DNA from 3 places in the Streptomyces sp. NPDC020917 genome. Region 2 is predicted to be linked to each of the others. Evidence: riboswitches for the same ligand, from Rfam matches in the RefSeq annotation. Region 2 holds a riboswitch; each other region holds the start of a gene.
What was found. Region 2 has a riboswitch for cobalamin ahead of ACH4TG_RS06660 (CbtB-domain containing protein). Riboswitches for the same ligand answer to the same signal wherever they lie in the genome.

Region 1 (7,390 bases), on a different contig from region 2:
GCCCACCCACAGCGGCCGGTACGACGAGGTCAGCGGGACGACGGCGGCCGTCCAGCCGATGTGGGTGAAGCTGTCGGCGATCGCGGTGACGATGTGCAGGGCCAGGAAGACCAGCGTCATCAGCGACAGGTTGCGGTGGAGTGCGGAGACCTCGAACCTGCCGATGTTGCGGGGCGCGTAGCGTCCGGCCGACAGCACGCCGACCACGACGGTCAGCGTCAGCAGCACGAGCGAGACGGTTCCGGCGGCCCGCGTGGCGTACCACAGCGGGCTCGGGCCCGACGACGCGAGGACGACGGCCGAGTGGGCTGCGCTCATCTCAGGTGCCCTCCAGGACGTCCGGCTTCCGCTCCGCTTCCTGCCGCTGCTCCAGCGGCCAGCCGTTGAGGTAGGCGACCGCCCCGTCGACGCCGGCGAGCCGGGCCGGCAGCCCGGTCTCGCGCAGCCAGTCCAGGGCGCCCTCGCCGAGGACGATCGCCGCCGTGCTGGCGGTGTTGGCGTCGACGCAGTCGGCGGCGGCCACGCTCACCGTGCGCCACACCGCGGGGGCGCTGTCCCCGGTGGCCGGGTCGACGATGTGGTGGACGGTGCGCCCGCCGCGCTCCCAGGTGCGTACGGCCGTGCCCGAGGTGGCGAGGCCGCCGCTGCGCACGGTGACGACGGGGGTGTGCGGTCCTGCGGGTCCCGCGTGGTCGTCGGCGACCGCGATGCGCCAGCCGCCGTCCGGTGCCGGGCCCGCGGTGGACACGTCGCCGCCGAGGTTGACCAGCACCCCGCAGCCCGCCGCGGCGGCCGCCGCGCGGGCGGCCCGGTCGGCGGCGAGCGCCTTGGCCGTGGCGCCCAGGTCCAGCGCCGCTCCCGCGGGCAGGCGCACCAGGCGCAGCTCGGGATCCCAGGCGATCGACCGCCATCCCTGCGCCGGGCGGAGCCGCGGCGCCGGGCCGGTCCTGGCGATCCGGGTGAACGTCACGTCGTAGCCCAGCGCGACCGCGGCCGGTCCCACCGTGGGGTCGACCGCCCCGCCGGTGACGCGCGCGGCGCGCATCGCGACCTCGATCGCCTCGGCCAGCAGCGCGCCGACCGGCACCGGACGGCCCGTCCCCGCCGAGGCGTTCACGCGCGCGAGTTCGGAGTCGCCCCGGAACCGGCTGCACGCGGCGTCGATGGCGGCGAGTTCCGAGTGCAGGACGGTCAGGGCGATGCCCGTGCGGGAGGCGTCGGTGGTGAGCAGTTCCGCCGTGGTGCCGAGGGCGGGGAACGAGACGCGGTCGGTCGCACCGGTCCGGCCGGAGAGCCGGGGGGTGGAGGTCATGATCCTCCCGTCGTGGTCTGCGGAGGCTGCGTCGTCGGGGCCGGGGCCTGGGCGGGCGGGCGCAGACCGGTGGAGGGCTTGGGCTTGGCGGGCTGGGGCTTCGCCGGCTGGGCCGGGCGGGGCGCGGGTGCCGCCGGCTTGGCGGGCTTGGCCGCGGGCCGGCTCGGCCGGGCGGGCGTCGTCGCGGTGTGCGGCGCCTGCGCCGGCGGATGGGTCGGGGAGGCCGGGGCCGTGGTGGCACCGCCGGACGGCGTCGCGGCCGGAGCGGAACCCGCGCCGCCGGACGGAGTGGCCGCGGGCGTGGTGGCGGTGCCGCCGGACGGCGTGCCGGCCGGCGTCTGCGCGGGGGAGGGATGCGTCCCGGAGCCGCCGGGGATCGCCTGCGCGTACCCCGCGCCGAGCGCCGCGGTACCCACGACGGCCGCCGCCACGGCCCACATCGTCGTCGTCCGGACCCGGATCCGTCCGCGGTCCCGCCGGCGCGCCGCCTCCTCGACCGACAGGTCGGCGTTGCCCTGGGGGAGCGGGGAGCGGTGGCGACGGTGGCGCATGGTGCGGATCTCCTCACGGCGGACGACGGGGTATGCCCACCAGCCTGCCGTCCGCGTCGTCGGGAACCTGTTCAGGGAGTCCTCAGAACTGGTTAAGGCCACTCCCACCGAACTCGGCAAATCGTCCGAAATCCCACGTCGGACGTTATGCGAGCGGGAGTTCCATGACGACGGTCACACCTCCGCCCGGGGTGTCCTCGAGCCGCACCGACCCCCCGTTCGCGGTGAGCAGCCGGTGCACGATGGCCAGCCCCAGCCCGGTCCCCGACGCCTGGGGACTGCTGAAGCGGTGGAACGCCGTCTCCTGTGCCGCGGCGCTCATCCCCGGCCCGTCGTCGGCGACGGTGAGGAGCACCCGGCCCTGCCGGGCCCGGCCCTCGACACGCACCGTCGCGCCTTCCCCGACCGCGTCCAGGGCGTTGGCCAGCAGGTTGTCGAGCACCTGCTCCAGATCGCCGGCGCCGAGCCGGGCGGTCAGCCCGGGACGGCAGCGGGCCGTGAGCCGGACCTGCCGCTCCTGCGCCACCGGGGTCCAGGCCGCGAGCCGGTCCTCGACCACCTCGTCCACCCGCACGGCGACCGGCCGCGGCACGGCGTTCTCCGCGCGGGCCACCGCCAGCAGCCCGTCGACCAGGCGCGAGAGCCGGGTGATCTCCTGCTGCGCGGCGGCGAGCTCGGTGGCCGTCAGCTCGTCGCCGGGGGTCTCGGTGGCGAGCATGTCGAGCCGGAGCCGCAGCGCGGTGAGCGGTGTCCTCAGCTGGTGCGAGACGTCGGCGATCACCGCGCGATGCCCGTGGATCAGGGTCTCCATACGGGCCGCCATGGTGTTGAAGGTGGACGCGAGCCTGCGCACCTCGACCGGGCCCTGCCCGCCGTCCGCACGGACGTCCAGCCTGCCCTCGCCCAGCTCGCGCGCCGCGCTGTCCACGGACCGCAGCGGCCGGCCGACCCACCGCGCCAGGACGACGGCCAGCAGGGCCCCGGCGACCAGGCCGCCGACGCCGATGCCGGCCAGCCGCGCCCACATCTCCGCGATCCGGTCGTTCGTGGGATCGGCCGACCGGGACAGCACCGAGACGCCCACCGGCGAGGACGTCTCGCCGACCGGCACCGCGACGGCCAGCCGGTCGTCCTGCGTGCGGGTGACCGTCCCCGCGTGGGCGAGCACGCTGCGGGCCATGGCCGCCCACTGCTCGCGGGTCTCCGCGAACTGAGCGGCGCTCTGCTGCGGGCACGGCGTGGACGCCACCTCGCGCCCGGCCGCGTCGAAGACGGCGGCGCAGGCGCCCGGCTCGGTGCCCCGGACCAGCATGCGCCGCAGCGACGCCGCGCTGCCGTGGTCGGACAGGTGCTCCTCGGCGGCGGCGGCCAGCGCGCGATCGGCGTCCTCGGTGCTCTGGCGGAAGGACGCGCGCTCGCGGTCGGCGAGCGACAGCCCCAGGGGCACGACGGTGAGCACCAGCAGCACGGTGACCAGGGACATGACCGCAAGGGCGATGCGCCGGGTCATGGCACGTCGGGGGGATCGGCCCGCGGGTCCGGGGTGCCGAGCCGGAACCCCCTGCCGTACACCGTCTCCACCAGACCGGGCCTGCGCAGTTTCCGGCGCAGGCCCGCCACGTGCACGTCCAGCACTTTCGTCGGCCCGTACCAGTGGGTGTCCCAGGCCCGTTCCAGGATCTCCTGCCGCGTCACCACCCGGCCCGGGTCCACGGCGAGCGCCTCGAGGATGTCGAACTCCTTCGGGGTCAGCGCCACCTCGCGCCCGCCGACGGTCACCGTGCGGGTCCGCAGGTCCACGGTGAGGTCGCCGTGGTGCAGCACCTCGGGCTCGGCCGGCCGCACCCGCCGCAGCACCGCGCGGATCCTGGCCAGCAGCTCGGCCAGGCCGAACGGCTTGACCAGGTAGTCGTCGGCGCCCTCGTCCAGCGCGGCCACCCGGTCGCCCTCCTCGCCGCGCGCGGTCACCACGATGATCGCCATGTCGGACCGGCCGCGCAGCGTCCGGCACACCTCGACGCCGTCCATGTCGGGCAGTCCCAGGTCCAGCAGCACCACATCGGGGTCGGGCGACGCCAGGAGCGCCTGCTGACCCGAGGCCGCCGCGGCGGTGTCGTACCCGGCCCGCTCCAGGCCACGGACCATCAGATCGGCGATTCCCGGGTCGTCCTCGACGACAAGCACCCGCATCCCCCCATCGTAGGTCTGCGACCGCTGCGAACTGCGGATTCCGCCCGGGGCGAGCCGTGCCCCGGGCGGCGGCGCGCGCCGCGCCACGACGGCGGGGCACGCGCGCCCGAACCGCCGCCGGCCGTGCCCGCGGCCTCACCGGGTGAGGGGCGTCACCGTCCCGGATCGTGGACGTCGCCGGACGGCGGCGGGGGCGCGGTCCTAGGCTGGAAGGGCAGCTGGTTCACGCCCGCCGGCCAGGCGGGTGTGTCGCAAGAGGGAACCCGGTGGGAATCCGGGACTGCCCCGCAGCGGTGAGCGGGAACGACCGCCGTCATACGCACTGGGCCGCAATGGCCCGGGAAGCGACGGCCAGTAGGTGTCCTCGACGAGGACGTGCCCGCGAGTCCGAAGACCTGCCACCTGCCCGTGTGCGCCCGGTGCGCCCGCGGAGTCCCGGTGACCTCGAGGGCGGGTCGGCGTACGAAGCACCAGCAGTCCGGCGTGGCGCGCACGCCCGCATCGCTCGTGCCGCCATCCCTTCGCGCTCTCGTCCCGCCATCGGGACCTCAGGGATCCATCTCGCGAAGGAGATCTCCGTGACGACCAAGCCCGCAGCCGCGGCAGCACGGGCCACCGTGTACGGCTACCCCCGCCAGGGCCCCCGGCGGGAGCTGAAGAAGGCGATCGAGGGCTACTGGAAGGGCCGCGTCAGCGCGGACGCCCTGCGCTCGACCGCCGCCGAACTGCGCCGGGCCACCTGGCGCCGGCTCGCCGAGGCCGGCATCCAGGAGGTGCCGACCGGCGACTTCTCGTACTACGACCACGTGCTGGACACCACCGTGATGGTCGGCGCGATCCCCGACCGCCACCGCGACGCGGTCGCCGCCGACCCGCTCGACGGCTACTTCGCCATGGCCCGCGGCACGCAGGACGTGCCGCCGCTGGAGATGACCAAGTGGTTCGACACCAACTACCACTACCTGGTGCCCGAGTTGGGGCCTGACACGGTCTTCTCCGCGGACCCGGCCAAGCAGGCGGGCGAGGTCCGCGAGGCGCTGGCGCTGGGACTCGACCCCCGGCCGGTCCTCGTCGGCCCCGTCACCTACCTGCTCCTGTCCAAGCCGGCGCCGGGCGCGCCGGCCGGCTTCGAGCCGCTGACCCTGCTGGACCGCCTGCTGCCGGTCTACGCCGACGTGCTCGCCGACCTGCGGGCCGCCGGGGCGCCGTGGGTGCAACTCGACGAGCCCGCCCTGGTCCAGGACCGCACGCCCGCCGAACTCGCCGCCGCGGAACGGGCCTACCAGGTGCTGGGCACGCTGACCGACCGTCCGAAGCTGCTGGTCGCCTCGTACTTCGACCGGCTGGGCGACGCCCTGCCGCTCCTGGCCGCGGCACCGGTCGAGGGACTGGCCCTGGACTTCACCGGGTCCGCGGCCGGCAACCTCGACGCGCTCGCCGCGGCCGGCGGGCTGCCCGGCAAGCGGCTGGTCGCCGGGGTGGTGAACGGGCGCAACATCTGGGTCGCGGACCTGGAGAAGGCGCTGTCCACCCTGGGCACGCTGCTCGGGCTGGCCGACCGCGTCGACGTCGCCGCCTCCTGCTCGCTGCTGCACGTGCCGCTGGACGCGGCGGCCGAACGCGACATCGACCCGCAGATCCTGCGCTGGCTGTCCTTCGCCCGGCAGAAGACCGCCGAGATCACCACGCTCGAAAGGGGCCTGGCCCAGGGCACCGACGCCATCGCCGCCGAACTGGCCGCCAACCGGGCCGCACTGTCCGCCCGCGCCACCTCCCCCCTGACCCGCGACCCGGCCGTGCGGGCCCGCGCCGAGGCCGTCACCGGGGCCGAGACGCGCCGCCCGCAGCCGTACGAGCGGCGGGCCGCGGCCCAGCGGGAGCGGCTGGGCCTGCCGGCGCTGCCCACCACCACCATCGGCTCCTTCCCGCAGACCGCCGAACTGCGCGCCGCCCGCGCCGATCTGCGGGCCCGCCGGATCGACACCGCGGGCTACGAGGAGCGCATCAGGAAGGAGATCCAGGACGTGATCTCCTTCCAGGAGAGGACCGGCCTCGACGTGCTCGTGCACGGCGAGCCCGAACGCAACGACATGGTCCAGTACTTCGCCGAGCAGCTCACCGGCTACCTCGCGACCCGGCACGGCTGGGTCCAGTCGTACGGCACCCGGTACGTGCGCCCGCCGATCCTGGCCGGCGACGTCGCGCGGCCCGGCCCGATGACCGTGCGCTGGACCTCCTACGCGCAGTCCCTCACCGGCCGCCCGGTCAAGGGCATGCTCACCGGCCCGGTCACCATGCTGGCCTGGTCCTTCGTCCGCGACGACCAGCCGCTCGGCGACACCGCGCGGCAGGTCGCGCTGGCGCTGCGCGATGAGGTGGCCGACCTGGAGGCGGCCGGGACCTCGGTGATCCAGGTGGACGAGCCGGCGCTGCGCGAGACGCTGCCGCTGCGGGCCGCCGACCGGCCGGCGTACCTGGCGTGGGCCACCGAGGCGTTCCGGCTCGCCACGTCCGGGGTCCGTCCGGAGACGCAGGTCCACACCCACATGTGCTACGCCGAGTTCGGCGACATCGTGGAAGCCATCGACGACCTGGACGCCGACGTCATCAGCCTGGAGGCGGCACGCTCCCACATGCAGGTGGCCGGTGAGCTCGCCGCGCACGGCTACCCGCGGGAGGCCGGGCCCGGGGTCTACGACATCCACTCGCCCCGGGTGCCCGGCGCCGGTGAGGCGGCGGACCTGCTGCGCAAGGGACTCGAGGCCATCCCCGCCGAGCGGCTGTGGGTCAACCCGGACTGCGGCCTGAAGACCCGGGGCTGGGCGGAGACCCGCGCCTCCCTGGAGAACCTGGTGGCCGCGGCCCGCACGGTCCGCGCCGAGCTGCCCCCGTCCTGACCCGCCGGCCGGGAGGGACGCCGCGCCGCCCCTCCCGGCCCCGTGGGTGCGCCGCCCCGTCGTGCACACCGCACGGCCGCGCAGGCGCGGAGAGCCGGAGGGGCTCCCGGGCGCAGTGTCCCGGGAGCCCCTCCAGCGGTGCCGGGCCGGCCGGTCCCGAGGACCGGCCGGCGGCGGTCAGCCGGCGGCGACCACCCTCATCGTCGCGGCGAGCGCCGGCACGGCGTACGGCGAGTCCGTGCCCACGGTCAGCCCGCTCGTGTAGGTGCCGGCCTGGTCGGCCCGGGCCGCGTCGAACGTGACCCGCACCGTCACCGCGGCGCCCGGGGCGACCGTGACGCCGTGCGGGGCCGACAGCCAGGCAGCGGCGCCCGAACTTCCGCAGTCGCCGTATCCGGGCAGCTGCTCGACGCCGGTGAGCGGCGCGTTCGCGCCGTCCG
Region 2 (7,390 bases):
CTGCTGGCGCTGCGCACCCTGAAGTCGGACGTGGCCGCCGGGCTGGACCCGGCGACGCTCGCCGAACTCGAGGGGAGCGGCGAGGAATGGCGGACCAGCGGGACGTACGCGGTGGTGCAGTTCCGGCCGTGAGGAGGCGGTTCGCGGCTCCGCATGCTTGTCGGGCCGCGTCACATGCTTGTCGGGCCACGTCGCGGCCCTCAGTCCGTCCCGCGGTGAACCCGTTTGCCCCTGGCCGCAGTTGGCCGGTGGTCGAGTGCGCAGTCGCCGCACAGGGAGCCGTTGCGGTCGGGGGCGGCCCGGTAGATCAGGCAGCAACTGCTGCGACGGAAGGCGCCCCGCGGCCCGAACCCGCCGGAGCCGGCCAGATACGGGTGCCGCAGGAGCACCCCGAGCAGGGCGCGGGCGTCGGTCCCTGCGCCCCTGCCGGCGAGCATGCGCGCGGCGCCTGCCAGCGCCGACGACGTGTTGCCGCGCAGGATGTGCTCCGACACCCCGAACCGTCCGAACGCACCGGCCAGCGGTACCGCGATGCCGTCGACGAGGACGGCGGTCAGACATGCGGGGAGGGGGCCGTTGTCGTCGAGTTCCCGGCCCGGATCCTCACCGCAAGCCGCTTCCACGGCGGCCCCGTCTCCGCCCGCGACGCCCGCGGTCTCGCCGGTTCCGCCTCCGGCCCGGGGCAGTGACAGCGGGAAGGCGCCCCCGAGTTGCGCCTTCCACCGTAGGTCGTCGAGCGACAGAGCCGGAACCCGGCGGTGCAGCACGGCCGTTGCCAGCAGCGGGGAGACGAGCCGTGCCGCCATCCCCAGGTGGGCCACCGACGCGGCCACCCGCACCTCGATCCGCGCGACGTCCAGACCGCCGCCGGCGGCGAGGAACTCCCGGACCGACGCGACCCGTTCGTCCAGGACGGAAGGATCGGTGACGAGGTCGGTCACCGACCGCCAGTCACCGGCGGGCGGATGCGCCGGGTCGTGGCGGCCGATGGTGAAGAACGGTCCGAGGGCGTCGAGCGCGGCGTCACCGTCGCGGCCGCCGCCCCGGTCCGCGCCGCCGTCGGCGGCATGGGTCACGTCGTCACCGGGTCCGCGGCTCCTGCGGACGCGGCTGAGGCCGGCTTCTGCCGCCGTACGGTGGCCGGTTGGAGTAGGCGCTGCGCCATCGGCGCGAAGACCAGCCCGATCGTCCCCCACAAGATGAGCTGCGCGGCGACCGAGTAGAGCCGGAAGTCGAACAGCACGTCGGCCGGGAAGCCCGGATAGACGAGGTGCCCCTGCTTGTCGGTCAGCGGCAGCGGCGTCTCGGTGGCGTGGTGGCCGTAGAGGTGGACGTTGTCCGACAGGTGCCCGATCGACGGCAGCAGCGTCATCACGACGCCGATCACGACGACGTACGCGGCCGCGCCGAGCAACGTGGCGTTCCAGTTGCCGAACCGCGGCTGGAGACGCTGCCCCAGCCAGACGGCGCCGGCGAGGAACAGCACCGAGCACAGCACCATCACCAGGTACAGGCTGCCGCGTTGCTGGATCGTCTCCGCGTGCCCGATGGCCGGCGGGTTCGCCGGGTACTTCACGAACGGCACGAGGTAGAAGCCGAGGAGGCCGCCGCCGGCCACCAGCACGGACAGGGTCCGGGCCTGCAGGCGCCCGGTGCGGCCCAGGCACAGCAGGTACGCGACCGCGAACAGCGCGCCCATGGCCATGCCGAAGAAAATCATGCCGACGCCGAGGCCGACGTCCGCCTGGACGGTACGGGAGAACAGGTCGGGGTCGGCCATCTCCGGTGGGATCCCGGCGGCCTTGTCCAGCGCCTCCTGCGCGGCGTCACGGCCGCTCTCGTAGGCGATGGCCTTGTTGATCTGGGGCTCGGCGAAGATCCGCGCGAACGCGAACGCGAGCAGCCCTGCGAGGGCGCCGGCCAGCAGGCCGCGCCCCAGGATGCGCTTGACCATGGTCAGTCCTGGTGTCCCCGCCGCTCAGTGGCAGGGGAAACCGAGGAAGTGCCGGGCGTCGTGCACGAACTCGTGGACGTGCATGTCGTTTCCGAACACCGACACCGCGCCCTGGTCGACACCGATGAAGTAGTAGACGGCGAGCGCGAGCACCGCGGTGCTCACCAGCAGCAGCGCGGCGCGGACGTTGGGGACGACGACGGGGATCGCGGCGGAGCCGGCGTCGTGGGTGGGGGTGGCGGCAGGCGCGGACAGACTGCTCATGTGGAGCCCTCCTTGGGGATCGTGCGTCCCAGTTCGATGGAGCGGGCGCAAGGGGGGAGTGTCTGACTCGCCCCCGGCCGTGACCGGGGGGCACACAGTGGCGCGACCGTGCCGGAATTGCACCGGCTTACTCGCTCCCTCGCAGTTATTGGCACAGTAAGGGCGGTCGGAAGACCCCGTCAATGTGACCTCCGGCCACCTCCGCACGTGAACGCGGCCTCAGGGCCCGGTCCGTGGGAGCAGCCGGGTCGGCCCGCAGGCCGCTACGGGCTCGTCGAGGCCGTCGACGCGGCCGCCGGATGGCCTCGCGGGCGAAAACCCGTACGAGAGCGGGAGCAGGCGGCGCCACAATGGCGCGCATGTCCACCGAGCCTCACGAACCTCGCGCAGCCGTCGACGCCCTCTTCGCCGCCCTCGACCCGCTCGCGTACCCCGACCGCATGCGCGCCCTCGCCGTCTGGACGCGGGAGCGGGCGCAGGACGGCGTCGTCGGCGGCGACGGTGAGGGCAGCGGCGTCGGCCGCCTCGGCGGGAGTGGACTGCGGCCCGTGCTGGACGAGTTGGAGACGCGCGGCCTGTACGGCCGCCGCCTCGCGGCCGTCGCCGCGTCCATCGGGCAGGACGCGGGCTTCCTCGAGGCGCGCCTCGCGGACCCCGACGCCACCGTCCGCGGCTACGCGCTCAAGGCCGCGTTCCACCTGCCGCTCAGCGACGCCGCGCTGGAGCGGGCGATGGACGATGCCCCGGAGGCCGTGCGCCGCCGCATCGCTCTCGCGGTCGTCGACGGCGAACGCCCCAAGCTGGCCGAGCGGTTGCTGGTGTCCGTGCGCGAGCAGTGGGGGGACGAGGAGGCCGCGCGGCTGCTGCCGGGATGCGGGGCCGACGTTGTGGAACGGCTGCTGCCCGACCTGTTCCTCGCGGTGGTGCGGTGGCGCGCCCTCGCCCGCCGCCACGCCGACCTGGTGCTGGACGAGGCCGCACGCCAGCTCGCCGAGCTGCCGGAGCTGTCCGGCCCGGCGTGGTGGCAGCGCAACGGCGACCTGTTCGAAGCCGCCGTCGAGGCACGCCCGTTGCGCGTCCTGGAACTGCTCGAACGACACTGCCCGCAGCGCTTTCCGGTGTCGGTCAGGTCATGTCTCGGCCCGCTGCTCAGGGCGGCTCCGGGACGGACGATCGCACTGATCACGGCTCCCGAACGCCTCGCGCACCCTTCCCACGGCCTGCTGTCCCGTACCGCGTTGGGCCGTGTCGCCAGGCTCGGGCCGCCGGAGCTCCTCGCGCTCGGGAAGGCATGGAGCCGCCAACCCGACGCCCTGGCGGCGCTGTTGCGCGCCCTGCCGCCGTCCCGCCGCGAGTCCTTCTACGACGCCGCGACCGCCGGCCAGGACCTCGGCCACACCGCTCTCAGCGCGAGCGTCCTGGAGGCGCTGCCGCGCGCTCGCGCACAGGCCGAGGCGCGGCGGATGGCCGCGCAGGCCGCGGAACGCGGCGAGCCCTGGGACACCGTGCTGGCCGCCGTCGCCCACCTGCCGGTCGCCGAGGCACGCGAGCGCCTCGTCGCCGCCACGCGCCGTCCCGCCGCCGATGACCGCGCACAGGCATACCCGATGCTGGTCAGGAACGCGGCCAGGTCCGGTGAGGCCGCGCCGGTCGCCGTGCTGCTCGACGACCTGCAGCGGCTCCGCAACGAGCAGGAGCCCGTCAGGTCACCCGCGCTGCTGGCCCTCGCCGAGGTTCCGCCACGGCTGTTCACCGGTGTGGACACCAGCCTGCTCGACCGCATCGCGATCGACGCCGTGGAGGCACGTGACAGCTCCCCGCGCACCCGCCACGCCCTCTCGTCGCTGGCCCTCGCCGTGCTGCGCGAGCACGCCGTGAGCGGCGAACGCCCCCTCGTGGGATGGGCGTTGACCACCCTGACGCGCCTGTCCGGGCACACCGGAGGCGCCCACCTCGGCCGGCTGGACACCACGCTGCGCCGGGGACAGGAGTTCCAGGTCTTCGAGGCGCTCCGGCCCTGGCTGGAGGCGGGTGCCGACAAGGTCGACCACTCCCTCACCTTCGCGCTCGCGCGGGCCCTCGGGCGCCGCGCCCGCCACATGCCCGAACTCCAAGAACTCCTTTGGCAAGCCGTCCAGTTCGGGAACGACGCGACGGTGCGGCAAGCCGTCGACCTCTGGCTCGACGACCCGGCGACAAGGGACGAACGGGCCGAGCGCGTGCTGGAGCTGGAACCGTCAGCCGCCGTGCTCCCACCCGTGCTGCGGGTCCTGGCGCACCGCCGCACCGACCTGCTGGACCCCGTCCTCGCCGCCAGGCCGCCGTACGGGCGGTTCCTCGTCCCGGGAGCGCGGTGGCTGCCGCCCCTCGACGGTATCCGCAACTGGCTGCCGCGCCAGCAGGCCGCCGCCGCAAGGCTGTTGGCCCGCGCGGCGGGGGACGCCTCGCTGCCCAAGTACACGCGGGCCTGGCACCTCCGGGACGCGGCGGCCATCCCTGAACTCGGCTTCGACATCGTCCGCCGGTACCTCGAGTCGACGGACACGGTGCTCGCCGAAGCCGCCCTGGGGGCCTTGGCCTGGACGGACCGTCCCGGTGACGTGCTGCCGCTCCTGCTGGCGCACGCGGCGGACGACCGGGCGCGCGTCGCGCTGTACGCGGCCGGCCGGGTGACCAAGTTCGTCGTCCCGTCCCAACTGGAGACGGTGCTGCGCACGGCCCTGCTGCCGGCCGCCGACGGCACGGCCGCTCCGGCCGCCAAGGTCACCAGCCGCAAGGAACTCGTGCGGCTGGCCGCGTCCCGGCTGCCGGTCGGCACCGCCGCGGTGATCCTGGACGAGGCGTTCGCGCTTCCCGGCCAGCATCCCGACGTGCAGGCGGCCTGCGTTCCGGTCGCCATGCAGCTGCTGCGGGCCCCGGCGGCCTGGCGTGTGCTGGAACGCGCCGCCGACGGCCCTCTGGTCACCCGGACTGCCGTCCTGCGGGTCCGGCCGTACGACCTCAGGGTCGCCGAACGGCCCCGCTACGCACGGCTGGTGGGCCAGGTGTCGCGCCGCGCCGACCAGGAGACCGCGGACGCTGCGACGGGAGCGCTCGCGAACTGGGCGCCGTGGTACCCCGAGGCGGCGCCGCTGCTGCTGGCGAGCACCGTCGATCTGGACAACAGGTCGTCGTGGCGGGCCGCCGCGGACGGCCTGGTGGAGCTGACCGCCGCGGTCGACGGCGACGGCCCGCTGCTGGAGGCGCTGGCGCGGCTCGTCGTCGCGGAGGCGGAGGCTTCCGCGCACGACGTGGACGCGGGGCCGGAGCGGGATCGGCCCGCCCGGCGGCGGATCGGCCACCTGGTCGCGCGGCTATCGACCCTCGTGACCATGCGGAGGACCGCGGCGCGGAGGGTGGCGGCTCAGCGTGCCGCGGAACTTCTCTGCGGCACGCCGGACTTCGTGGCGCAGGGAGCGCATCTGGCGGCCGTGGCCCTCGATCTGGACGCGGCGGCCGCGGATCTCCTGGACGCGCTGGACCACTTGGCGGCTCTGCACGTGGAACGCCGCGCCCTGGCCGCCCGTACGGCGGGGACTCTGCGCAGCCGCCTCGGCAGCGTCGGGCAGCCCGGCGATCCGCTTGTCCTGCTGGCCGCCGTCGAACGCCTTACGTTGAGCGGGAGTTACGCCGGAGGGATGTTCGCGGTGTCCATCACCCAGGTGCTGGGTGTTCGCACGGGCTGGCCGCAGGAATGGCGCACCCGCCTCCGGGTTCTCCGCGGCCACGGTGTCCCTGACGTAGCCGACGCGGCTCTCGCGGTGGAGACGGCCCGCGAGTAGCCGCTTCCCTCTGACGTGGCCCGGGTCCCGGCTTCCGGGCTGCCCCCGGGTGTGCTCTGCCGCCTGCCGCGCCGTCGTGGCTTGTCGCGCTGGGGGCACCTCCCAGGCGAAGCGCTGGGGGACCCCGCGCCCCTTCGGGGTCCGGGCTGCCCCGCGGGGTGCTTTGCCGTCGAAACGGCATCGTTTGGGCTTGTCGCGCAGTTCCTCGCGCCCCTGGCGGTGCACCTTCGGTGGGTGGGGTCGGGGCCGCCACGGGAGTGTCTCCTCGGAACTGTGCGTGCGGCCCTCTCCATTGGCTCACCCGGGCGCATGCACAGTTCCTGCGGGGACACTCCCGCACCGTCCCCTCCCAGCCCGGCCCCCGACTGCGGGAGGAATGGGGACGGGGGTCACCCATGGGGGCGCGGGGAACTGGCGGAACAGCCCCAATGGCGCGGCACCCGGCAACGCGCCCCCGGGGCAGCCCGGATTCCCGCCCCGGAGGGGCGATGCTCCAGGAGTGCGGGGAACTCCGCGCCCAGCCGAAGTGGACCGCTCGACGGCAAAGCACCCTTGGGGGCAGCCCGGTTGCCGCAAGGGGCGCGGGGAACTGCGCGATCAGCCCCAACTAGTCCGCACCCGGCAACGCGCCCCCGGGGCAGCCCGGATTCCCGCCCCGGAGGGGCGATGCTCCAGGAGTGCGGGGAACTCCGCGCCCAGCCGAAGTGGACCGCTCGACGGCAAAGCACCCTTGGGGGCAGCCCGGTTGCCGCAAGGGGCGCGGGGAACTGCGCGATCAGCCCCAACTAGTCCGGACTCGGCAACGCGCCCCCGGGGGCAGCCCGGATTGCCGCAAGGGAGGGGGGACCGACCCGCCACGACAAGACCAGCAGACGGCTAAGCACAGCGTGAGGGACCCCGGAAGCCGCAGGACCGCACCCGGGGGGTGTTCCCGGTGCAGCCGGGGAGGGGACCGGTGTGGCCCGGTCAAATGGGGGCTGGGAGAAGGGAATTCGAGAGGGCCTGGACGAGAGCGGCGGCGCGATGGTCCGCGGCTCCGCCGACGATGGTGTTCATGACGTAGGCGAAAGCGATGCCGTGGCCGGGGTCGGCGAAAGCGAGGGAGCCCCCGCGGCCGGGGTGGCCGAACGCGGTGGGGCCGGTCATAGGAGTGCCCTCGGTGGGCAGCATGTAGCCCGAGGCGAAGCGGCTGGGGGCCATCATGACCAGGTCGAGGCCGGAGGACTGCTCCGCCGCCGCGGACGCCACGGTCTGCGGGGTGAGGAGGCGCACGCCGTCCACCTCGCCGATCAGCGCGGCGTACATGCGGGCCAGGGCGCGGGCGGTTCCGATGCCGTTGGAGGCCGGGAGT
Region 3 (7,390 bases), on a different contig from region 2:
CCGAGGTGTGGGCGACGATCGGCTGGGACGGCGCGGAGACCCTCGGCGACATGGCGCACGCCTACATGTACGCGCAGCGCACCGCGGACGGCCGGATCGCGCTGGGCGGGCGCGGCGCGCCGTACCGCTTCGGCTCCCGGACCGACAACGACGGGCGGACCTCGCCGGCGACCGTGGCTGCGCTGCGGGAGATCCTGGTCCGCTTCTTCCCGGCGACCGCCGGGGTGGCGATCGACCACGCGTGGTCGGGGGTGCTGGGAGTGCCGCGGGACTGGTGCGCGACCGTCCAGCTGGACCGCAGCACGGGCCTGGGCTGGGCCGGCGGCTACGTCGGCAGCGGCGTGGCCACCTCCAACCTGGCGGCGCGCACCCTGCGCGACCTGGTGCGACTGGACTCCGGGCAGGGGCAGCGGACGGAGCTGACGGAGCTGCCGTGGGTGGGCCACCGGGTGCGGCGATGGGAGCCGGAACCGCTGCGCTGGGCGGGGGTGCACGGCATGTACGCGGCGTACCGGGCGGCCGACGGGCGGGAGCGGGCCGGGCGCAGCGCCCGCACCGACGTGGTGGCCCGCTACGCCGACCGGTTGTCCGGGAGACACTGACGATTCGAAGGGGATTCACGCGGATTTAACGATGGCACCGCGAGTCCGCTCCCAGTTCACCTTCCGTTCACCATCACTTCGTACGGTCGGCTCGCCACTGCCCGCTCGAACGAATACCTGGGGCCATGGAACACATCACGCTCCTGATCGGAATCGTGATCGCGACCGCGCTCGTGTTCGACTTCACGAACGGTTTCCACGACACCGCCAACGCGATGGCCACCACCATCTCGACCGGCGCGCTCAAGCCCAAGACGGCGGTGGCCATGTCCGCCGTACTCAACCTCGTCGGCGCCTTCCTGTCGGTGGCCGTCGCCAAGACCATCTCCGGCGGCATCATCGACGAGTCCGCCGGCATCAAGCCCGAAGTGATCTTCGCCGGCCTGGTCGGCGCCATCCTGTGGAACCTGATCACCTGGCTCGCCGGGCTGCCCTCCAGTTCCTCGCACGCGCTGTTCGGCGGCCTGATCGGCGCGGTGCTGGTCGCGGCCGGCACCCACGGCATCCACGGCGAGGCCGTGGTGATGAAGGTCCTGATCCCCGCCGCGGCCGCCCCGTTCGTGGCCGGCCTGGCGTCCACGCTCGCCACCCGGGTCACCTACCGGCTGGGCCGCGGCGCCGACCCGGAGGCCACGTCGCGCGGCTACCGGGCCGGCCAGATCGCCTCCGCGGGCCTGGTCTCGCTCGCCCACGGCACCAGCGACGGGCAGAAGACGATGGGTGTGATCACCCTCACCCTGATCACCGGCAACGCCCTCGCGCCGAACTCCGACCCGCCGCTGTGGGTCATCGTCTGCGCCGGCGCCGCGATGGCGCTGGGCACCTACCTCGGCGGCTGGCGGATCATCCGCACCATGGGCCGCGGGCTGACCGACATCCAGCCGCAGCAGGGCTTCGCCGCGCAGACCGGCGCGGCGGCCACCATCCTCGCCTCCTCCCACCTGGGCTTCGCGCTGTCCACCACGCAGGTCTGCTCCGGTGCCGTGATGGGCGCGGGCATGGGCCGCAGCGGCGCGGTGGTGCGCTGGAGCACCGCCGGCCGGATGGTCGCCGCCTGGGTGCTGACCCTGCCGGCGGCCGGCCTGGTCGCGGCCGGCGCCGCGCTGCTGGCCGAGCAGGGCAGCTGGGGCGTCGCCGCGGTCGCGGTGATCGCGCTCGCCGCCTGCGCCGCGATCCGCACCGCCGCGCGCCGCAAGCCGATCACCCACGCCAACGTCAACGACCCGCAGCCGTCCGCGGCCGGCGAGCCCCAGGGTGCGGTGACCGCCGCGATCGCCGCGGTCACCCCGCCGCCGCCGGCCTCCGCCACCGGCACGGCCGCCTGAAGCCCCGAGCACACCCCGCGAAGGACATCCCATGACCATCGACTGGCACGCCCTGCTCTCGGTCTTCGCCGTCACCCTGCTGTCCACCGTCGGCCTGGTCGGCGTCTTCACCCTCGGCATCGTCGGGCTCACCCGGCGCGGGGGCGGCACGGCCGCGCTCAGCCGCACCGGCGCCTACCTGTGCTTCGCCGCCTGCGCGGCGGCCGTCGCATGGGGCATCACACTGATCGTCCAGAAGTGACCTGCGCCGTGGCCGTCCGCACGTGACGGCCACGGCGACCGTCCCCGCCGGGGCTCGCCGGGGGGCGCGCCGGGGGTGTGGACCTCGCCACACTCCATCCCCGCAGGTCAACGCGGAGTTGACCCGGTATCGCGCACGTGGTGAACTGCCGGAAGCCATACGGCGGCAGGAGAGGAAGTCCGGTGCGAATCCGGCGCGGTCCCGCCACTGTCACCGGGGAGTGCACTCCCAACCCGTACGTCACGGCCGGTCATCCGGCTGGAAGACCGGGAGTGCGTTGATCCGGGAGCCAGGAGACTCTCACCGCCGGTCACGTCGAACCAGGGCGCGGACCCTGAGTGAGGACCTCTGCCATGCCCGGCACCCGAGTGGGCGCGAACACCCCCGGCACACCGCCGTGTTCGGCCCTGCCCACCGCCCCCAGCGCAGTCCCGCCCCCGGCCCCCCGTCCACCCCAGGCCCCGCCCCGCCGGAGCGTGACGGCGGGCTGAGCCGATGCGAGCCACACGTGCCGGAGACGGCTACGCGTACGGCGCCGCGCTCGGCTTCCTCTGCGACCTCGCCATCGGCGACCCGCGTCGCGGCCATCCGGTCGCGGGGTTCGGGCGCGCCGCGGGGTCACTGGAACGCCGGCTGTGGCGTGACGACCGGCTGAGCGGGACGGTCCATGCGGCGCTGTGCGCCGGCGGTGCGGTGGGTGCCGCGGTGCTCGCCCGGCGGGCCGTGCGCTCCTCCCCCGCGCTGTCCGTCGCGCTGACCGCGGCCGCCACCTGGTCGGTGCTGGGCGGCACTTCGCTGGCCCGCGAGGCGACGGCGATCGGCGAGGCGCTGCGGGCGGGCGACCTGGCCGCCGCCCGCGCCCGGCTGCCGCACCTGTGCGGCCGCGACCCGCAGCACCTCGACGCGGACGGCATCGCGCGGGCGGTGGTGGAGTCGGTCGCCGAGAACACCTCGGACGCCGTGGTGGGCGCGCTGGTGTGGGGCGGCCTGCTCGGGGTGCCGGGGCTGGCCGGCTTCCGGGCCGTCAACACCCTGGACGCGATGGTGGGCCACCGCTCCCCGCGCTACCTGCGGTTCGGCTGGGCGTCGGCCCGGCTGGACGACGCCGCGGGGTATCCGGGTGCCCGGCTGACCGCGGCACTGGCCGCGCTGGCCGGGCCGCACCCGCGCGCCGCGCTGCGCACCTGGCGCCGCGACGCCCGGTCCCACCCGAGCCCCAACGCCGGTCCCGTGGAAGCCGCGTTCGCCGGCGCGCTGCGCCTGCGCCTGGGCGGCACGCTCGCCTACGGCGGGCGGGTCGAGCACCGGCCGGTGCTGGGCGCGGAATTCCCCGCGCCCGGGCCCGCCGACATCCCGCGCGCGATAAGGCTGTCGCGGCGGGTGGGCGGGCTGGCGCTCGGCGCGTCGCTGCTGCTGTCCGCCGCGCGCCGCCGCGCGGGCGCGGGCGGCCCGGCGAAGGGGGCGCGGTGAACGCGGCCCGGGGCACGGCCGGCACGCGGCGGGTGAAGGGCCTGCTCGTCGCGGGGACGCACTCCGACGCCGGCAAGAGCGTGGTCACCGCCGGGATCTGCCGGTGGCTGGTCCGGCAGGGCGTGCGGGTCGCCCCGTTCAAGGGCCAGAACATGTCGCTGAACTCCTTCGTCACCCGCGACGGCGCGGAGATCGGCCGCGCCCAGGCGATGCAGGCGCAGGCGGCCCGGGTCGAGCCGTCGGCGCTGATGAACCCGGTGCTGCTCAAACCGGGCGGTGACCGCAGCAGCCAGGTGATCGTGATGGGCCGCGCGGTGGGCGAGTTGAGCGCCCGCGGCTACCACGGCGGCCGCCAGGCCGAGCTGCTGGACACCGTGGCCGGCTGCCTGGAGGAGCTGGGACGCACCCACGACGCGGTGATCTGCGAGGGCGCGGGAAGCCCCGCGGAGATCAACCTGCGGCGCACCGACATCGTCAACATGGCGCTGGCCCGCCGGGCTTCGCTGCCCACGCTGGTGGTCGGCGACATCGACCGCGGCGGGGTCTTCGCGTCGTTCTTCGGCACCACCGCGCTGCTCTCGCCGCAGGACCAGGCACTGGTCTGCGGCTACCTGGTCAACAAGTTCCGCGGCGACGTGACGCTGCTGCAGCCCGGCCTGGACATGCTGCGGAAGCTCACCGGGCGCCCGGCGCTGGGCGTGCTGCCCTTCGCGCACGGCCTGGGCATCGACGAGGAGGACGGCCTGCGGGCCCGGGAGTCGAAGGCGGCCGCGCCGCCGCTCGGCGAGGACGTGCTGCGGGTCGCGGTCGCGGCCGTGCCGCTGATGTCCAACTTCACCGACGTCGACGCGCTGGCCGCGGAACCCGGCGTCGTGGTGCGGTTCGTGGACCGCCCCGAGGAGATCGCCGACGCCGACCTGGTGGTGCTACCCGGCACCCGCGGCACCGTCAGGGCGCTGGAGTGGCTGCGCGCCCGGGGCCTGGCCGACGCGGTCGCCCGCCGGGCCGCGCAGGGCCTTCCGGTGCTCGGGATCTGCGGGGGGTTCCAGATGCTGGGGACCCGTATCGAGGACGACGTGGAGTCCCGCGCCGGCACCGTCGAGGGCCTGGGCCTGCTGCCGGTGCGGGTGCGGTTCGCCGCGGAGAAGACCCTGGCCCGGCCCGAGGGACACGCCCTCGGCCAGCCCGTGACCGGCTACGAGATCCACCACGGGGTGGCCGAAGTCCTCGGCGGGGACGAGGAGTTCCTCGACGGCTGCCGGGCCGGCGCGGTGTGGGGCACGCACTGGCACGGCTCGCTGGAGAGCGACGGCTTTCGCCGGGAGTTCCTGCGGCTGGTCGCCCGGCTGGCCGGCCGGCGCTTCGTGCCCGCGCCCGGCACCTCCTTCGCCGCGCTGCGCGAGGAGCAACTGGACCGCCTCGCCGACCTGATCGACGCGCACACGGACACCGCCGCGCTGCTGCGGCTCATCGAGGACGGCGCTCCCGCCGGCCTCCCGTTCCTGCCACCGGGGGCACCATGACCACCGTTCTGCTGCTGTCCACCGCGGACACCGACCTGCTCGCCGCGCGCGCCGCCACCGGTGCCGCCGGCGGCGCGGGCGCCGCCTTCCGCATCGCCAACCCGTCCCGGGTCGACCCGGACGCGGACCTGCCGGCGCTCCTGGACGGCGCCGACCTGGCCGTCGTCCGGCTGCTCGGCGGGCGCCGCGCCTGGGAGCGGGGCCTGGAGGTGCTGGCCGCCTCCGGCGTGCCCACCGTGCTGCTGGGCGGCGAGTCCGTGCCGGACGCGGAGCTGATGGCGCTGTCGTCGGTGCCCGCGGGCGTCGTCGCCGAGGCGCTGCGCTACCTCGTCGAGGGCGGCCCGGACAACCTCGCCCAGCTGACCCGCTTCCTGTCGGACACGGTGCTGATGAGCGGCGAGGGTTTCGAAGCGCCGTGCGCCATGCCGGAGTTCGGGGTCCACGGCGACCGCCCGCACCTCCCCGGCCGCCCGACGGTGGCGGTGCTCTTCTACCGCGCGCACCAACTGTCCGGGAACACCGCGTTCGTGGACACCCTGTGCGACGCGATCGAGGCGCGGGACGCCAACGCCCTTCCGGTGTACTGCGGTTCGCTGCGCGGCGCCGACGAGGGCCTGTACGAGGTGCTGGGGCGGGCGGACGCGATCGTGGCGACGGTGCTGGCCGCGGGCGGCACCACGGCGTCCGGGGCGAGCGCGGGCGGCGACGACGAGGCCTGGGACGTAGGCGCGTTGGCGGCGCTGGACGTGCCCGTGCTCCAGGGCCTGTGCCTGACGTCCTCGCGCGCCGCGTGGCAGGACTCCGACGCGGCGCTGACCCCGATGGACGCTGCGATGCAGGTCGCCATCCCGGAGTTCGACGGGCGCCTGATCACCGTGCCGTTCTCCTTCAAGGAGACCGGCGAGGGCGACGTGCCGGTGTACGTGGCCGACCCGGAGCGGGCCGCCCGGGTCGCCGGCATCGCGGTGCGCCACGCGGCGCTGCGCCACAAGCCGAACGCCGACAAGCGGCTGGCGCTGGTGTTCACCGCCTATCCGACCAAGCACTCCCGCATCGGCAACGCCGTCGGCCTGGACACGCCCGCGTCCGCGGTGCGCCTGCTGCGGGCCCTCGGCGAGGCCGGCTACCGCACCGGCGACCATCCGGACGAGGGCGACGAGCTGATCCACCGGCTGATCGCGGCGGGCGGCCACGACGTGGAGTGGCTGACCGAGGAGCAACTGGCCACCGCCCCCGCCCGGGTGCCGCTGAAGGACTACCAGGAGTGGTTCGGCACGCTGGACCCGCGGTTGCGGGCCGCGATGGTCGAGCACTGGGGAGAGCCGCCGGGCAGCCTGTACGTCGACGACCAGGGCGGCGGGCCGGAGATCGTGCTGGCCTCCCTGCAGTTCGGCAACGTGGTGGTGCTGATCCAGCCGCCGCGCGGCTTCGGCGAGAACCCGATCGCGATCTACCACGACCCGGACATGCCGCCGTCCCACCACTACCTGGCCGCCTACCGCTGGCTGGACCGCACGTTCGGCGCCGACGCGGTGGTGCACCTGGGCAAGCACGGCACCCTGGAGTGGCTGCCCGGCAAGGGCCTCGGGCTGTCCGGGGGCTGCGCCCCGGACGCGGTGCTCGGCGAACTCCCGCTGGTCTACCCGTTCATCGTCAACGACCCGGGCGAGGGCACCCAGGCCAAGCGCCGCGGCCACGCGACCGTGGTGGACCACCTGGTGCCGCCGATGGCCCGCGCCGACTCCTACGGCGACCTGGCCAAGCTGGAGCAACTCCTCGACGAGTACGCGCTGGTCAGCGATCTCGACCCGGCGAAGGCCCCGGCGGTGCGCGGCCAGATCTGGACCCTGGTGCGGGCCGCGGAGCTCCACCACGACCTGCACGTGGACGAGCAGCCCGGCGAGGACGCCTTCGACGACTTCGTGCTGCACGTCGACGGCTGGCTGTGCGAGATCAAGGACGTCCAGATCCGGGACGGCCTGCACGTCCTGGGCGCCGGCCCGGTCGGCGAGCCGCGGGTCAACCTGGTGCTGGCGGTGCTGCGTTCGGCGCAGGTGTGGGGCGGCGTGGGCGCGGCCCTGCCGGGGCTGCGGGCCGCGCTCGCGGCGTCGTTCGGCCTGGTGGAGAAGGAGTTGCTGGCCGAGCCGGGCGCGCGCGTCGAGGTCCCCGCGGCGCTGACCGCGCTCGCGTCGGGCCCGGCCCGCACCGCGTCGGACGCGATCGACCTGC

Region 1: it holds a riboswitch for cobalamin, as region 2 does, so the genes downstream of both, metE (5-methyltetrahydropteroyltriglutamate--homocysteine S-methyltransferase) here and ACH4TG_RS06660 (CbtB-domain containing protein) in region 2, are expected to answer to the same signal.
Region 3: it holds a riboswitch for cobalamin, as region 2 does, so the genes downstream of both, ACH4TG_RS03610 (cobalamin biosynthesis protein) here and ACH4TG_RS06660 (CbtB-domain containing protein) in region 2, are expected to answer to the same signal.

Annotation. Positions count from the first base shown of each region.
Region 1 is NZ_JBIRRR010000016.1:144,838-152,227, reverse strand. Features, by position in the region: gene ACH4TG_RS29095 (ferric reductase-like transmembrane domain-containing protein) at 1-318, opposite strand, end outside; gene ACH4TG_RS29090 (FAD:protein FMN transferase) at 320-1,312, opposite strand; gene ACH4TG_RS29085 (hypothetical protein) at 1,309-1,863, opposite strand; gene ACH4TG_RS29080 (ATP-binding protein) at 2,009-3,373, opposite strand; gene ACH4TG_RS29075 (response regulator transcription factor) at 3,370-4,053, opposite strand; cobalamin riboswitch at 4,256-4,471, shown strand; gene metE (5-methyltetrahydropteroyltriglutamate--homocysteine S-methyltransferase) at 4,632-6,950, shown strand; gene ACH4TG_RS29065 (kelch repeat-containing protein) at 7,128-7,390, opposite strand, start outside.
Region 2 is NZ_JBIRRR010000002.1:573,157-580,546, forward strand. Features, by position in the region: gene ACH4TG_RS06645 (damage-control phosphatase ARMT1 family protein) at 1-132, shown strand, start outside; gene ACH4TG_RS06650 (hypothetical protein) at 201-1,076, opposite strand; gene ACH4TG_RS06655 (CbtA family protein) at 1,073-1,954, opposite strand; gene ACH4TG_RS06660 (CbtB-domain containing protein) at 1,979-2,218, opposite strand; cobalamin riboswitch at 2,254-2,413, opposite strand; gene ACH4TG_RS06665 (hypothetical protein) at 2,578-6,039, shown strand; gene ACH4TG_RS06670 (serine hydrolase domain-containing protein) at 7,006-7,390, opposite strand, start outside.
Region 3 is NZ_JBIRRR010000001.1:845,083-852,472, reverse strand. Features, by position in the region: gene ACH4TG_RS03625 (NAD(P)/FAD-dependent oxidoreductase) at 1-602, shown strand, start outside; gene ACH4TG_RS03620 (anion permease) at 728-1,927, shown strand; gene ACH4TG_RS03615 (hypothetical protein) at 1,959-2,168, shown strand; cobalamin riboswitch at 2,292-2,489, shown strand; gene ACH4TG_RS03610 (cobalamin biosynthesis protein) at 2,664-3,638, shown strand; gene ACH4TG_RS03605 (cobyric acid synthase) at 3,635-5,161, shown strand; gene cobN (cobaltochelatase subunit CobN) at 5,158-7,390, shown strand, end outside.